4 regions of the Acidithrix sp. C25 genome follow, and region 3 is predicted to be linked to each of the others. Evidence: riboswitches for the same ligand, from Rfam matches in the RefSeq annotation. Region 3 holds a riboswitch; each other region holds the start of a gene.
What was found. A riboswitch is a leader RNA that binds a small molecule or an ion and turns the genes downstream of it on or off. The one in region 3 is predicted to bind cobalamin.

Region 1 (3,207 bases), on a different contig from region 3:
ATGAGCGATTGAGTCTCGACATCGATCCTAGAGTAGTGAAATTCATGGCCGTAGATCGTTGATCCAGCCTCAAAGAGTAGGTTCTCGACGGTGGCCGTCGCTTTTTTGTAGCCTAGGGTTAGTTTTTTTGTCATCGCGCATTTGCAATCTAGGAGTCCGATTGACGGGATCTCGTCGATTGCTTGGGTGAGCCACATCAAACCACCGCATTCAGCCCATATCGGCATTCCATCGAGATGTCGTCTTTGAAGTTCCAAAGATAGGCCAGCGCTGTTTGTGATCTCTCTTGGGTAAAGTTGAGGAAATCCTCCAGAGGCTATGAGTCCAACTGCATCTTTAGGGAAGGCCTCTCTTGAGGGATCAAATGGAACGATTTGGCCGCCAGCTTCATTGATCAGGTCGATATTTTCTTGGTACATAAAGGAAAATGCCGCTCCTATGGTCATGGCAATCGGTAAGGGTTTTGACCTTGGGGCCAAATTCCTTGGCGCCGCTAAATGAGCACCAAGTGCTTTATCCTTGAGCCGAAGTTGGCTCGGTCGAGCCACTGACGTTGATTTCTCTAAGATCTCTTCGATGTTGATGGATTGGCTGAGGCGATCGGCTATTTGGTCGATTTGGGTCGCAACCATTTCTAAGCGCTCGAGGGCTGGTATAAGACCTAGGTGGCGCGATTCTAGATTCGGGAGCGAACCATAGGGAATATGCCCAAAGCATCTGATTCCCAGGTTGCTAAAGGCACCATCCATCAGCTGTTGATGGCGGGAACTCTTGGTCTTATTGACTATCACCCCAATTATATTGGAGTCGCCACTGGCCTTTCTTGCATGCTCGATAAATCCAGATGCTTGGGCCCCAATGGATTGAGACTGACCCCTGCCGTCTAGGACTAAGACTATCGGTAAGTTCAAGATTTTAGATATCTCGTAGGTTGAGTGGTGTGATCCTAACCTGGGGGGATCTCCTTTGATTGTTTTTTCGTCGATTCCTAGCTTGTCAGAGCCGTCGAAGAGTCCCATTACACCCTCTACGACAACGACGTCGTTGTCTTCGCATGCGCGATAAAAGGAGGTCGATACGCCATCTCTCCCCGTCATAAACGAATCCAAGTTGTAGCTTGGGCGTCCCGTTGCGATTTGATGATAAGAGGGGTCTATGAAATCTGGTCCAACTTTTGCAGCTCCGACTCGATAGCCAGCTTTTTTTAGTAAAGCCATTATTCCAATTGAGATAGATGTCTTGCCAACTCCTGATGCCGAACCAGCGATAAGGAATGATCTAAAGTCATTGTCTGGGATTTTTGTCTCCTGGGTCATTTTGATGAAGAATTAAATTGGCCGCAGTAATTTCGGGTCACCATCAAAACTCAATGCCTTTCTTTGCCCTGATTCCCTGGTCGTATGCGTGTTTGATCTTGCGCATTTCGGTAACAGTGTCGGCTATTTCTATCAACCCATCTGTTGCATCGCGTCCGGTGATGACAACATTTGTCTTTTTCGCGCGGTTTGTTATCGCTGAGATAACCTCATCTTCACGCACCCAATCGTACTTTATGGCGTAGGTAAGCTCGTCGAGAATTATCAGGTCGTAGTCGCCGCTGATAAGGAGGTCTCTAGCGACGCCAAAGGCGTGGCGTCCTTTAGCGGCGGTTTCATCAAGATCGGTCGATTCCCACGTGAAGCCATCCCCTAGGGTGTGCCACTCAATTCCCAGTGTGTCAGCAAGTTTTTTTTCACCGGTTTTGTATTTGCCTGACTTGATAAATTGAACGACAACTACTCGCCATCCACGCGCCCATCCACGTGACATGACTCCAAAAGCCGCCGAAGACTTTCCTTTTCCGTGACCTGTGTTTAGTAATACGATTGAATCTGCAATTCCCATACTTCTAAACGGTAGTATGAAATTGGAATTTCAGGGAAGTTGGGTGAAATGCCCGCGCTGTCCCGCAACTGTAACGTGGAGCATCGCACAGCAATGCCACGGATGAAAATCTCATCTGGAAGGTTGTGCGAAGGTGATGAAACGGAGCCAGGATACCTGATTTGACCTAAAAAATAGTTCGCGCCCATGGGGTCGCGAGATGCGAGGACATCTTGAAAGTAGATAAGGAACTGGTTGTATTCTTTGGAGGAACGCGATCAGGTAAGAGTGATATAGCCCAGAAGTGGATGGAGCGCTACGGTCAGCGCTGCACCTATGTCGCAACACTGGGCCAATCCAATGACATCAATGATCGTATTGCCAGGCACCAATCTCGGCGCGCCTATTGGATGTCAACTATTGAATTGGAGTCGGGAGATCAACTCGTCGATCTAATCGTCAATGCCACTAAACCACTTTTAATTGATTCAATAGGTACCTGGTTAGTGCGATACCAGGACTTTTGCGCTCCGATTGAGAGACTTTGTAGCGCTCTTGGAAATAGACATGTTCCAATCGTCGTAGTTGGGGAGGTCGTCGGTGCGGGCGTTCATCCTGAATCAACTACAACATTTGACTTTGTTGACAAGGTTGGTCTTTTGTCCGGTGAGATCTCCAACATAGCTGATCAAGCATTCTTAGTTGTCGCTAATCGTCTGATGTCTCTTGAGCTTCCATGGTGGAGCTGACCATCGGTCGTGATAGTTGACGATGAGAAGTTTTTTTGCATCACTTAGTTTTTTATCGATCTTTCCCACTCGAGGTCGCCTCTCCCGGGGATCACTTGCTGTGTTTCCGATAGTAGGGATGCTGCTTGGTTTGGTTATTGTGATCGTTTCTCTTTTGGTCCACCCATTTTTGGGTGTCATACCATTTGGTGGCGTCTTGGTTGGGGTAGATGTAGTTATAACCGGTGGGCTTCATTTGGATGGGGTGGCCGATTGTGGCGATGGTCTGATCGCGCCGTTGTCACGAGAAAAACGCCTCTTGGTGATGGCAGAGCCTCAAATCGGTGCCTTTGGTGCGATCACGGTCGGAACCGTACTTTTGCTTAGATTTTCATATCTGAGTTCATCTTTTGGCTTTGGCGCGTTGATCATTGGCGGTTATGGCCTCTCTAGGGCAATAATGGCTCTTTTGGTCATCTCCCAAAAGCCAGCTCGATCTAATTCGATGATTGGGGTCTTTGGTCTGACCAAGGAGTCAGAAACTAAATCGATAATGGCTGTTTTGATTGTAGAGGTCGTTGCAATTGTCGCCGTTATGACTCTTTTGGAAGGAGCA
Region 2 (3,207 bases), on a different contig from region 3:
CAACGAGGTGGGCGATGTTATCGGCGTTGGCGCACTAGGTTTTATAGACCGAGACAATTTAGACTGGGGGGACTTTGGCATTGCAGTTGGTGATATCAGCAGTGGCCAACGCCATCTTTCACGCTCGCTAGCGGCACGACACCTCTCCGACATCAATGATCGGCCCCTTCCCGGCAACTTTGAGCTCTCCCAAAGCTCGAAGCACTTACTTGAGGAACTCTTCGCCAAAGGCGACGAGGTTCTCAGGGCCATTCCCACCCAAGAGCTTGATGCCATAACAAGTCAAATTTGGTCAACGTGGTCGCGCCGTACGATCCGTTATCGGCTGAACCTTAGCAAGCGTTACCTTGAGCTTCTCCGTCGATTTCACGATGGTGCAAGCCCTGAAGCAATAGCCAAAGCTATGAATGTCTCGATCGGTACCGTCCATGCGGACCAAGATCGCATCAAAGCAGCCCTTCTTGCCACCTACGGAAAAGACTTAAGGCGAGAGGCTGCTTGTCGGCTCGTCTGGCAACTTGTCGACGGGCAACTGAGGTGGGGGGATAGAAGCGGTGAGTTAAAATGACATTGCAACTATCTGGATAATCCACTACTCCCTCCCCCAAACTAGATCAGCACTAAAAGAAGAAAAACTCTAGGGCAAAGATGTAAAACATTGCTCTGCCAATATCTAGCGACCAAACAAGAAGGTCACCTACCTAATCTTTAACCGTGGGGACCCGCCAGCACTACCGTAGAAATAGGCGACAGTACCGCTGACATAAGACTGCTCAAGGGGAATCTATTGGACTACTAGGTCTGTTACTTTTGACTAACTACCATGCAAACTTGCGAAGCCTCTGTGGGTTTCATCGCAATCAGGTTGCCTAAAGTAATAACTTCCCTCAGTTCAGCTATCTACCCGTTGCATTGAGGTCTAGATAAAAGAGTTAGACAGGCGCTGGCATGTCACCAATCCCGGCCTCAATAAATCCGTGGTACTAATCACGCCTTGGTGGAACCGTGAAACCCCCGATATCGCTTATATCAAAACCCACATAAGGCCCTTCGCTCAGACCAAGACAAAATAGTCAATTGGATACATTAGATCTTCAGGGTCAACGCCAAAAAGTCGTACTATCCAAAGCTTCAAGTCCCCAATAGATCAAATTACTGCCTTTAAAGATTTGCGCAAGCGCCTAGTGAATGGTATCGTCTCTACTACGTTGTCACGAGGTGCCCAAATCGGTCTTTGACCGAGGGAGAATCGGGAACTAGGTGAAACTCCTAGGCGGGCCCGCCACTGTAAACGGAGAGTCTATGTTCAATATGCCACTGAGAATTCCTCGGGAAGGCGAACAGTGACGTTTGATCCGCAAGCCAGGAGACCGGCCTCGATGATTTCGTAAACTACCCCTGGAAGCGGTAGTCAACCTTAAGGGTATAACTGTGTCACTTCTTTCGAGAGTAAAGACGTCACTAGAAAGTCAGCAGTTGTCAAAGACAACTCCAAACCAAAGATGGAAGCCCGAGACCTACGGTCTTGGAGCTATCTACGACCATGACCGAATCTCAAAACCTCGAGATCTGATCTGGATTTGGATGGCTGCGAACATCGGACTCGTTGCCGTCGTATACGGGGCAATAATGGCCGCAATGGCACTCGATCCCCTCCAAGCGATCATCCTCGCGATAATCGCGTCAATTGGATCATTCATTCCAGTTGGTCTACTGAGCATCTCGGGAAAACGTTACGGCGAACCCATGCTCGGCCTGTCCGTAAGAGTCTTCGGCAACAAATTCAACAAAGGACCCGCCTTCGCTAGTTGGCTCAGCCTATTGGGTTGGGAGACAATTACAGCAGTCATTGCGACCGAAGCCATCGAATCATTCCTTGGTAGCCACTCTTCTAGCCACAAAAATGAATTATCCATTCTGATCCTCACCGCCATAACAATTATCTCCTTATTAGCCAGTCGCCTAGGCCATAGAGCGATAGTCACTATTCAAAAGATCATTGCATGGATCTTCGGGTCAGCTACAGTCTTACTAATATTGGAAGTCGGTAACAAAACCGCCCTGGGCGTCTCTAATCAAGCGCATCCCGCGCCACTCACCTCAGTTTTGGCATCAGCCTCAATAATTGCAGCAAGTGGAGGGATTTCTTGGCTAAATGCAAGCGCTGACTATTCCCGATATCTTCGACGAACTGAACCTTCGTTTAAAGTAACGATTTACACAGCGCTGGGAGCTGGGATCCCATTTTCGATATTAATAATCTTTGGCTATCTGCTCGCCAAGTCGATTCCTTCGTTGGCTGGAAGTGAAAATCCAATACACGCTCTTGGCGTCTTACTTCCAACTTGGATGGTTGGCCCATATATCACACTGGCTATTGCTGGATTGATAGCCCAAATGATCCTTGGCCTTTATTCTTCGGGCCTAAGCCTACTGGCTCTTGGCATTCGGACCAAGCGCACCAAGACCGTGTTCGTTGATGCTGCTATAGTCGTCGCATTGGGAGCTTGGATTGTAACAAAACCAGGACCGATCCTTACAACCTTGGTGAGTCTGGTGGAACTCTTAGCTGTGCCAATTAGCTCATGGGCCGTCGTCTTTGCAATCGGAATCATTGCCGAAAATGGCTCCATGATCCAAAAAAGTGGTTTCATCAGTCGTTGGAATTCGTTCGTATCTTGGATTACAGGGACATTCGCAGGATTAGCATTGACCAACTCTTCGGTCTTTAGTGGCCCATTTGGCAATGGCACCATTGGAAAAGATAACTTAGGATTCGTAGTTGGCGCTATGGTAGCACTCGGGTTATATGTGACCGTAAGCACTTTGGATCGACACTTCAAAAAAGATAAAGAGCCCTTATCGGTTGTCGCCTTGACAAACGAAGCCCGACTCTGAACACCGAGCCGAGATAAAAAAGTCGAGTTAGAAAAAATCGAGTTAGAAAAAGTCAAGGCAATTGAGGTAAATGTGATCGGAATCCACATCAGACCTTCTCAGTCAAACATTTGGCCAAGGTTCTCTTGTCCCAAATAACCTCTATCAACTCTGGCTTCTTCTTCGGACAGGGACGTTTGGCAAGAAAAGTCAAATTCCAATTATCGTTTAACTCTCTGATTTGAAATGCAACTCTTCAATCTCAGCTTCCAAAAGTTCGAACCAATTGATAGCAAAAGCTAACTCGCAACCACCAGCATTAGTCATCCA
Region 3 (3,207 bases):
TTTCTAACTCGATTTTTTCTAACTCGACTTTTTTATCTCGGCTCGGTGTTCAGAGTCGGGCTTCGTTTGTCAAGGCGACAACCGATAAGGGCTCTTTATCTTTTTTGAAGTGTCGATCCAAAGTGCTTACGGTCACATATAACCCGAGTGCTACCATAGCGCCAACTACGAATCCTAAGTTATCTTTTCCAATGGTGCCATTGCCAAATGGGCCACTAAAGACCGAAGAGTTGGTCAATGCTAATCCTGCGAATGTCCCTGTAATCCAAGATACGAACGAATTCCAACGACTGATGAAACCACTTTTTTGGATCATGGAGCCATTTTCGGCAATGATTCCGATTGCAAAGACGACGGCCCATGAGCTAATTGGCACAGCTAAGAGTTCCACCAGACTCACCAAGGTTGTAAGGATCGGTCCTGGTTTTGTTACAATCCAAGCTCCCAATGCGACGACTATAGCAGCATCAACGAACACGGTCTTGGTGCGCTTGGTCCGAATGCCAAGAGCCAGTAGGCTTAGGCCCGAAGAATAAAGGCCAAGGATCATTTGGGCTATCAATCCAGCAATAGCCAGTGTGATATATGGGCCAACCATCCAAGTTGGAAGTAAGACGCCAAGAGCGTGTATTGGATTTTCACTTCCAGCCAACGAAGGAATCGACTTGGCGAGCAGATAGCCAAAGATTATTAATATCGAAAATGGGATCCCAGCTCCCAGCGCTGTGTAAATCGTTACTTTAAACGAAGGTTCAGTTCGTCGAAGATATCGGGAATAGTCAGCGCTTGCATTTAGCCAAGAAATCCCTCCACTTGCTGCAATTATTGAGGCTGATGCCAAAACTGAGGTGAGTGGCGCGGGATGCGCTTGATTAGAGACGCCCAGGGCGGTTTTGTTACCGACTTCCAATATTAGTAAGACTGTAGCTGACCCGAAGATCCATGCAATGATCTTTTGAATAGTGACTATCGCTCTATGGCCTAGGCGACTGGCTAATAAGGAGATAATTGTTATGGCGGTGAGGATCAGAATGGATAATTCATTTTTGTGGCTAGAAGAGTGGCTACCAAGGAATGATTCGATGGCTTCGGTCGCAATGACTGCTGTAATTGTCTCCCAACCCAATAGGCTGAGCCAACTAGCGAAGGCGGGTCCTTTGTTGAATTTGTTGCCGAAGACTCTTACGGACAGGCCGAGCATGGGTTCGCCGTAACGTTTTCCCGAGATGCTCAGTAGACCAACTGGAATGAATGATCCAATTGACGCGATTATCGCGAGGATGATCGCTTGGAGGGGATCGAGTGCCATTGCGGCCATTATTGCCCCGTATACGACGGCAACGAGTCCGATGTTCGCAGCCATCCAAATCCAGATCAGATCTCGAGGTTTTGAGATTCGGTCATGGTCGTAGATAGCTCCAAGACCGTAGGTCTCGGGCTTCCATCTTTGGTTTGGAGTTGTCTTTGACAACTGCTGACTTTCTAGTGACGTCTTTACTCTCGAAAGAAGTGACACAGTTATACCCTTAAGGTTGACTACCGCTTCCAGGGGTAGTTTACGAAATCATCGAGGCCGGTCTCCTGGCTTGCGGATCAAACGTCACTGTTCGCCTTCCCGAGGAATTCTCAGTGGCATATTGAACATAGACTCTCCGTTTACAGTGGCGGGCCCGCCTAGGAGTTTCACCTAGTTCCCGATTCTCCCTCGGTCAAAGACCGATTTGGGCACCTCGTGACAACGTAGTAGAGACGATACCATTCACTAGGCGCTTGCGCAAATCTTTAAAGGCAGTAATTTGATCTATTGGGGACTTGAAGCTTTGGATAGTACGACTTTTTGGCGTTGACCCTGAAGATCTAATGTATCCAATTGACTATTTTGTCTTGGTCTGAGCGAAGGGCCTTATGTGGGTTTTGATATAAGCGATATCGGGGGTTTCACGGTTCCACCAAGGCGTGATTAGTACCACGGATTTATTGAGGCCGGGATTGGTGACATGCCAGCGCCTGTCTAACTCTTTTATCTAGACCTCAATGCAACGGGTAGATAGCTGAACTGAGGGAAGTTATTACTTTAGGCAACCTGATTGCGATGAAACCCACAGAGGCTTCGCAAGTTTGCATGGTAGTTAGTCAAAAGTAACAGACCTAGTAGTCCAATAGATTCCCCTTGAGCAGTCTTATGTCAGCGGTACTGTCGCCTATTTCTACGGTAGTGCTGGCGGGTCCCCACGGTTAAAGATTAGGTAGGTGACCTTCTTGTTTGGTCGCTAGATATTGGCAGAGCAATGTTTTACATCTTTGCCCTAGAGTTTTTCTTCTTTTAGTGCTGATCTAGTTTGGGGGAGGGAGTAGTGGATTATCCAGATAGTTGCAATGTCATTTTAACTCACCGCTTCTATCCCCCCACCTCAGTTGCCCGTCGACAAGTTGCCAGACGAGCCGACAAGCAGCCTCTCGCCTTAAGTCTTTTCCGTAGGTGGCAAGAAGGGCTGCTTTGATGCGATCTTGGTCCGCATGGACGGTACCGATCGAGACATTCATAGCTTTGGCTATTGCTTCAGGGCTTGCACCATCGTGAAATCGACGGAGAAGCTCAAGGTAACGCTTGCTAAGGTTCAGCCGATAACGGATCGTACGGCGCGACCACGTTGACCAAATTTGACTTGTTATGGCATCAAGCTCTTGGGTGGGAATGGCCCTGAGAACCTCGTCGCCTTTGGCGAAGAGTTCCTCAAGTAAGTGCTTCGAGCTTTGGGAGAGCTCAAAGTTGCCGGGAAGGGGCCGATCATTGATGTCGGAGAGGTGTCGTGCCGCTAGCGAGCGTGAAAGATGGCGTTGGCCACTGCTGATATCACCAACTGCAATGCCAAAGTCCCCCCAGTCTAAATTGTCTCGGTCTATAAAACCTAGTGCGCCAACGCCGATAACATCGCCCACCTCGTTGGCGCGAGCTACACTGGAAAGAGCTAGGATATTTCTACCTTGTGAAACCAGTTCAGCAACGCCGGCGGCTCCTTGAAGCGCGCGTCCTTCTCGACTTAAAACAAGGTCGCAGCAGACGATTTCGGCGGGATAGTCAACGGACTCTTCAATCCGAGAGATCTCAGCGACGACGCTTACTCCTAGACGTTCAAGCGCAACGCTCAGTCCGAGAGCGGCTGTTGCGTCGTTGTCGATCACGAGTGCACGTTTACCGACACAATC
Region 4 (3,207 bases), on a different contig from region 3:
CCATCCCCTTGGAACCAACCCGAACAAGGCTATCGGAGCGGCTAGAGCAGCCAAATAACGAAGGCCCCCCGCCTTGGTGTCGCTCCAAAAGATCTCTTGCGCAAAATTGGCGTATCTACCATAGTGCACCAAAGGATGAATTGGGGATGGCAATTCACCAATTGTGGAATCTAAAAGGTAACCACCCACTATTCCCATTGCCCTTGAAACACTAGAGTTTGCTCCAACCCTAATGCGTAGGCCCTTGGCCATTTTCTTCTTCTGTCTCGCATAAAAAACCATCGTAAATCCCAACTCAAACCCCTAGGCCACGACTAAACGGCGCAACCTGATTCAAACAATCAACAAATCCTCAAAAAATTAAGCGACAAACGAACAGCGAGGAGCCACTAACGACGCCAATCTACCGAATAGCGCTTAGGAAAAATCCAACCTCAAAGGCGACCCCGGCAGCCCCAAGAACATCACCGGTGACTCCACCTAGGCAAGACCGCGCACGCCAAACAACCAAAATAGCCAACAGCGAGCCAAAAACAATGCCAACAAGCGGCCTTGCTCCTTCCAAAAGAGTCATAACGGCGACAATTGCAACGACCTCTACAATCAAAACAGCCATTATCGATTTAGTTTCTGACTCCTTGGTCAGACCAAAGACCCCAATCATCGAATTAGATCGAGCTGGCTTTTGGGAGATGACCAAAAGAGCCATTATTGCCCTAGAGAGGCCATAACCGCCAATGATCAACGCGCCAAAGCCAAAAGATGAACTCAGATATGAAAATCTAAGCAAAAGTACGGTTCCGACCGTGATCGCACCAAAGGCACCGATTTGAGGCTCTGCCATCACCAAGAGGCGTTTTTCTCGTGACAACGGCGCGATCAGACCATCGCCACAATCGGCCACCCCATCCAAATGAAGCCCACCGGTTATAACTACATCTACCCCAACCAAGACGCCACCAAATGGTATGACACCCAAAAATGGGTGGACCAAAAGAGAAACGATCACAATAACCAAACCAAGCAGCATCCCTACTATCGGAAACACAGCAAGTGATCCCCGGGAGAGGCGACCTCGAGTGGGAAAGATCGATAAAAAACTAAGTGATGCAAAAAAACTTCTCATCGTCAACTATCACGACCGATGGTCAGCTCCACCATGGAAGCTCAAGAGACATCAGACGATTAGCGACAACTAAGAATGCTTGATCAGCTATGTTGGAGATCTCACCGGACAAAAGACCAACCTTGTCAACAAAGTCAAATGTTGTAGTTGATTCAGGATGAACGCCCGCACCGACGACCTCCCCAACTACGACGATTGGAACATGTCTATTTCCAAGAGCGCTACAAAGTCTCTCAATCGGAGCGCAAAAGTCCTGGTATCGCACTAACCAGGTACCTATTGAATCAATTAAAAGTGGTTTAGTGGCATTGACGATTAGATCGACGAGTTGATCTCCCGACTCCAATTCAATAGTTGACATCCAATAGGCGCGCCGAGATTGGTGCCTGGCAATACGATCATTGATGTCATTGGATTGGCCCAGTGTTGCGACATAGGTGCAGCGCTGACCGTAGCGCTCCATCCACTTCTGGGCTATATCACTCTTACCTGATCGCGTTCCTCCAAAGAATACAACCAGTTCCTTATCTACTTTCAAGATGTCCTCGCATCTCGCGACCCCATGGGCGCGAACTATTTTTTAGGTCAAATCAGGTATCCTGGCTCCGTTTCATCACCTTCGCACAACCTTCCAGATGAGATTTTCATCCGTGGCATTGCTGTGCGATGCTCCACGTTACAGTTGCGGGACAGCGCGGGCATTTCACCCAACTTCCCTGAAATTCCAATTTCATACTACCGTTTAGAAGTATGGGAATTGCAGATTCAATCGTATTACTAAACACAGGTCACGGAAAAGGAAAGTCTTCGGCGGCTTTTGGAGTCATGTCACGTGGATGGGCGCGTGGATGGCGAGTAGTTGTCGTTCAATTTATCAAGTCAGGCAAATACAAAACCGGTGAAAAAAAACTTGCTGACACACTGGGAATTGAGTGGCACACCCTAGGGGATGGCTTCACGTGGGAATCGACCGATCTTGATGAAACCGCCGCTAAAGGACGCCACGCCTTTGGCGTCGCTAGAGACCTCCTTATCAGCGGCGACTACGACCTGATAATTCTCGACGAGCTTACCTACGCCATAAAGTACGATTGGGTGCGTGAAGATGAGGTTATCTCAGCGATAACAAACCGCGCGAAAAAGACAAATGTTGTCATCACCGGACGCGATGCAACAGATGGGTTGATAGAAATAGCCGACACTGTTACCGAAATGCGCAAGATCAAACACGCATACGACCAGGGAATCAGGGCAAAGAAAGGCATTGAGTTTTGATGGTGACCCGAAATTACTGCGGCCAATTTAATTCTTCATCAAAATGACCCAGGAGACAAAAATCCCAGACAATGACTTTAGATCATTCCTTATCGCTGGTTCGGCATCAGGAGTTGGCAAGACATCTATCTCAATTGGAATAATGGCTTTACTAAAAAAAGCTGGCTATCGAGTCGGAGCTGCAAAAGTTGGACCAGATTTCATAGACCCCTCTTATCATCAAATCGCAACGGGACGCCCAAGCTACAACTTGGATTCGTTTATGACGGGGAGAGATGGCGTATCGACCTCCTTTTATCGCGCATGCGAAGACAACGACGTCGTTGTCGTAGAGGGTGTAATGGGACTCTTCGACGGCTCTGACAAGCTAGGAATCGACGAAAAAACAATCAAAGGAGATCCCCCCAGGTTAGGATCACACCACTCAACCTACGAGATATCTAAAATCTTGAACTTACCGATAGTCTTAGTCCTAGACGGCAGGGGTCAGTCTCAATCCATTGGGGCCCAAGCATCTGGATTTATCGAGCATGCAAGAAAGGCCAGTGGCGACTCCAATATAATTGGGGTGATAGTCAATAAGACCAAGAGTTCCCGCCATCAACAGCTGATGGATGGTGCCTTTAGCAACCTGGGAATCAGATGCTTTGGGCATATTCCCTATGGTTCGCTCCCGAATCTAGAATCGCGCCACCTAGGTCTTATACCAGCCCTCGAGCGCTTAGAAATGGTTGCGACCCAAATCGACCAAATAGCCGATCGCCTCAGCCAATCCATCAACATCGAAGAGATCTTAGAGAAATCAA

Region 1: linked by a shared signal. The riboswitch ahead of ACIDITHRIX25_RS94545 (bifunctional adenosylcobinamide kinase/adenosylcobinamide-phosphate guanylyltransferase) and the one ahead of ACIDITHRIX25_RS85730 (purine-cytosine permease family protein) in region 3 are both predicted to bind cobalamin.
Region 2: linked by a shared signal. The riboswitch ahead of ACIDITHRIX25_RS000000103240 (purine-cytosine permease family protein) and the one ahead of ACIDITHRIX25_RS85730 (purine-cytosine permease family protein) in region 3 are both predicted to bind cobalamin.
Region 4: linked by a shared signal. The riboswitch ahead of ACIDITHRIX25_RS77085 (bifunctional adenosylcobinamide kinase/adenosylcobinamide-phosphate guanylyltransferase) and the one ahead of ACIDITHRIX25_RS85730 (purine-cytosine permease family protein) in region 3 are both predicted to bind cobalamin.

Annotation. Positions count from the first base shown of each region.
Region 1 is NZ_CAJHCI020000002.1:305,245-308,451, reverse strand. Features, by position in the region: gene ACIDITHRIX25_RS94555 (cobyrinic acid a,c-diamide synthase CobB) at 1-1,316, opposite strand, end outside; gene ACIDITHRIX25_RS94550 (cob(I)yrinic acid a,c-diamide adenosyltransferase) at 1,360-1,809, opposite strand; cobalamin riboswitch at 1,888-2,062, shown strand; gene ACIDITHRIX25_RS94545 (bifunctional adenosylcobinamide kinase/adenosylcobinamide-phosphate guanylyltransferase) at 2,097-2,612, shown strand; gene ACIDITHRIX25_RS94540 (adenosylcobinamide-GDP ribazoletransferase) at 2,635-3,207, shown strand, end outside.
Region 2 is NZ_CAJHCI020000004.1:91,263-94,469, forward strand. Features, by position in the region: gene ACIDITHRIX25_RS000000103235 (hypothetical protein) at 1-568, shown strand, start outside; cobalamin riboswitch at 1,200-1,393, shown strand; gene ACIDITHRIX25_RS000000103240 (purine-cytosine permease family protein) at 1,432-2,898, shown strand.
Region 3 is NZ_CAJHCI020000008.1:91,003-94,209, reverse strand. Features, by position in the region: gene ACIDITHRIX25_RS85730 (purine-cytosine permease family protein) at 50-1,516, opposite strand; cobalamin riboswitch at 1,555-1,748, opposite strand; gene ACIDITHRIX25_RS85725 (hypothetical protein) at 2,380-3,207, opposite strand, start outside.
Region 4 is NZ_CAJHCI020000010.1:304,692-307,898, forward strand. Features, by position in the region: gene ACIDITHRIX25_RS77075 (CobD/CbiB family cobalamin biosynthesis protein) at 1-282, opposite strand, end outside; gene ACIDITHRIX25_RS77080 (adenosylcobinamide-GDP ribazoletransferase) at 404-1,126, opposite strand; gene ACIDITHRIX25_RS77085 (bifunctional adenosylcobinamide kinase/adenosylcobinamide-phosphate guanylyltransferase) at 1,149-1,664, opposite strand; cobalamin riboswitch at 1,699-1,873, opposite strand; gene ACIDITHRIX25_RS77090 (cob(I)yrinic acid a,c-diamide adenosyltransferase) at 1,952-2,401, shown strand; gene ACIDITHRIX25_RS77095 (cobyrinic acid a,c-diamide synthase CobB) at 2,445-3,207, shown strand, end outside.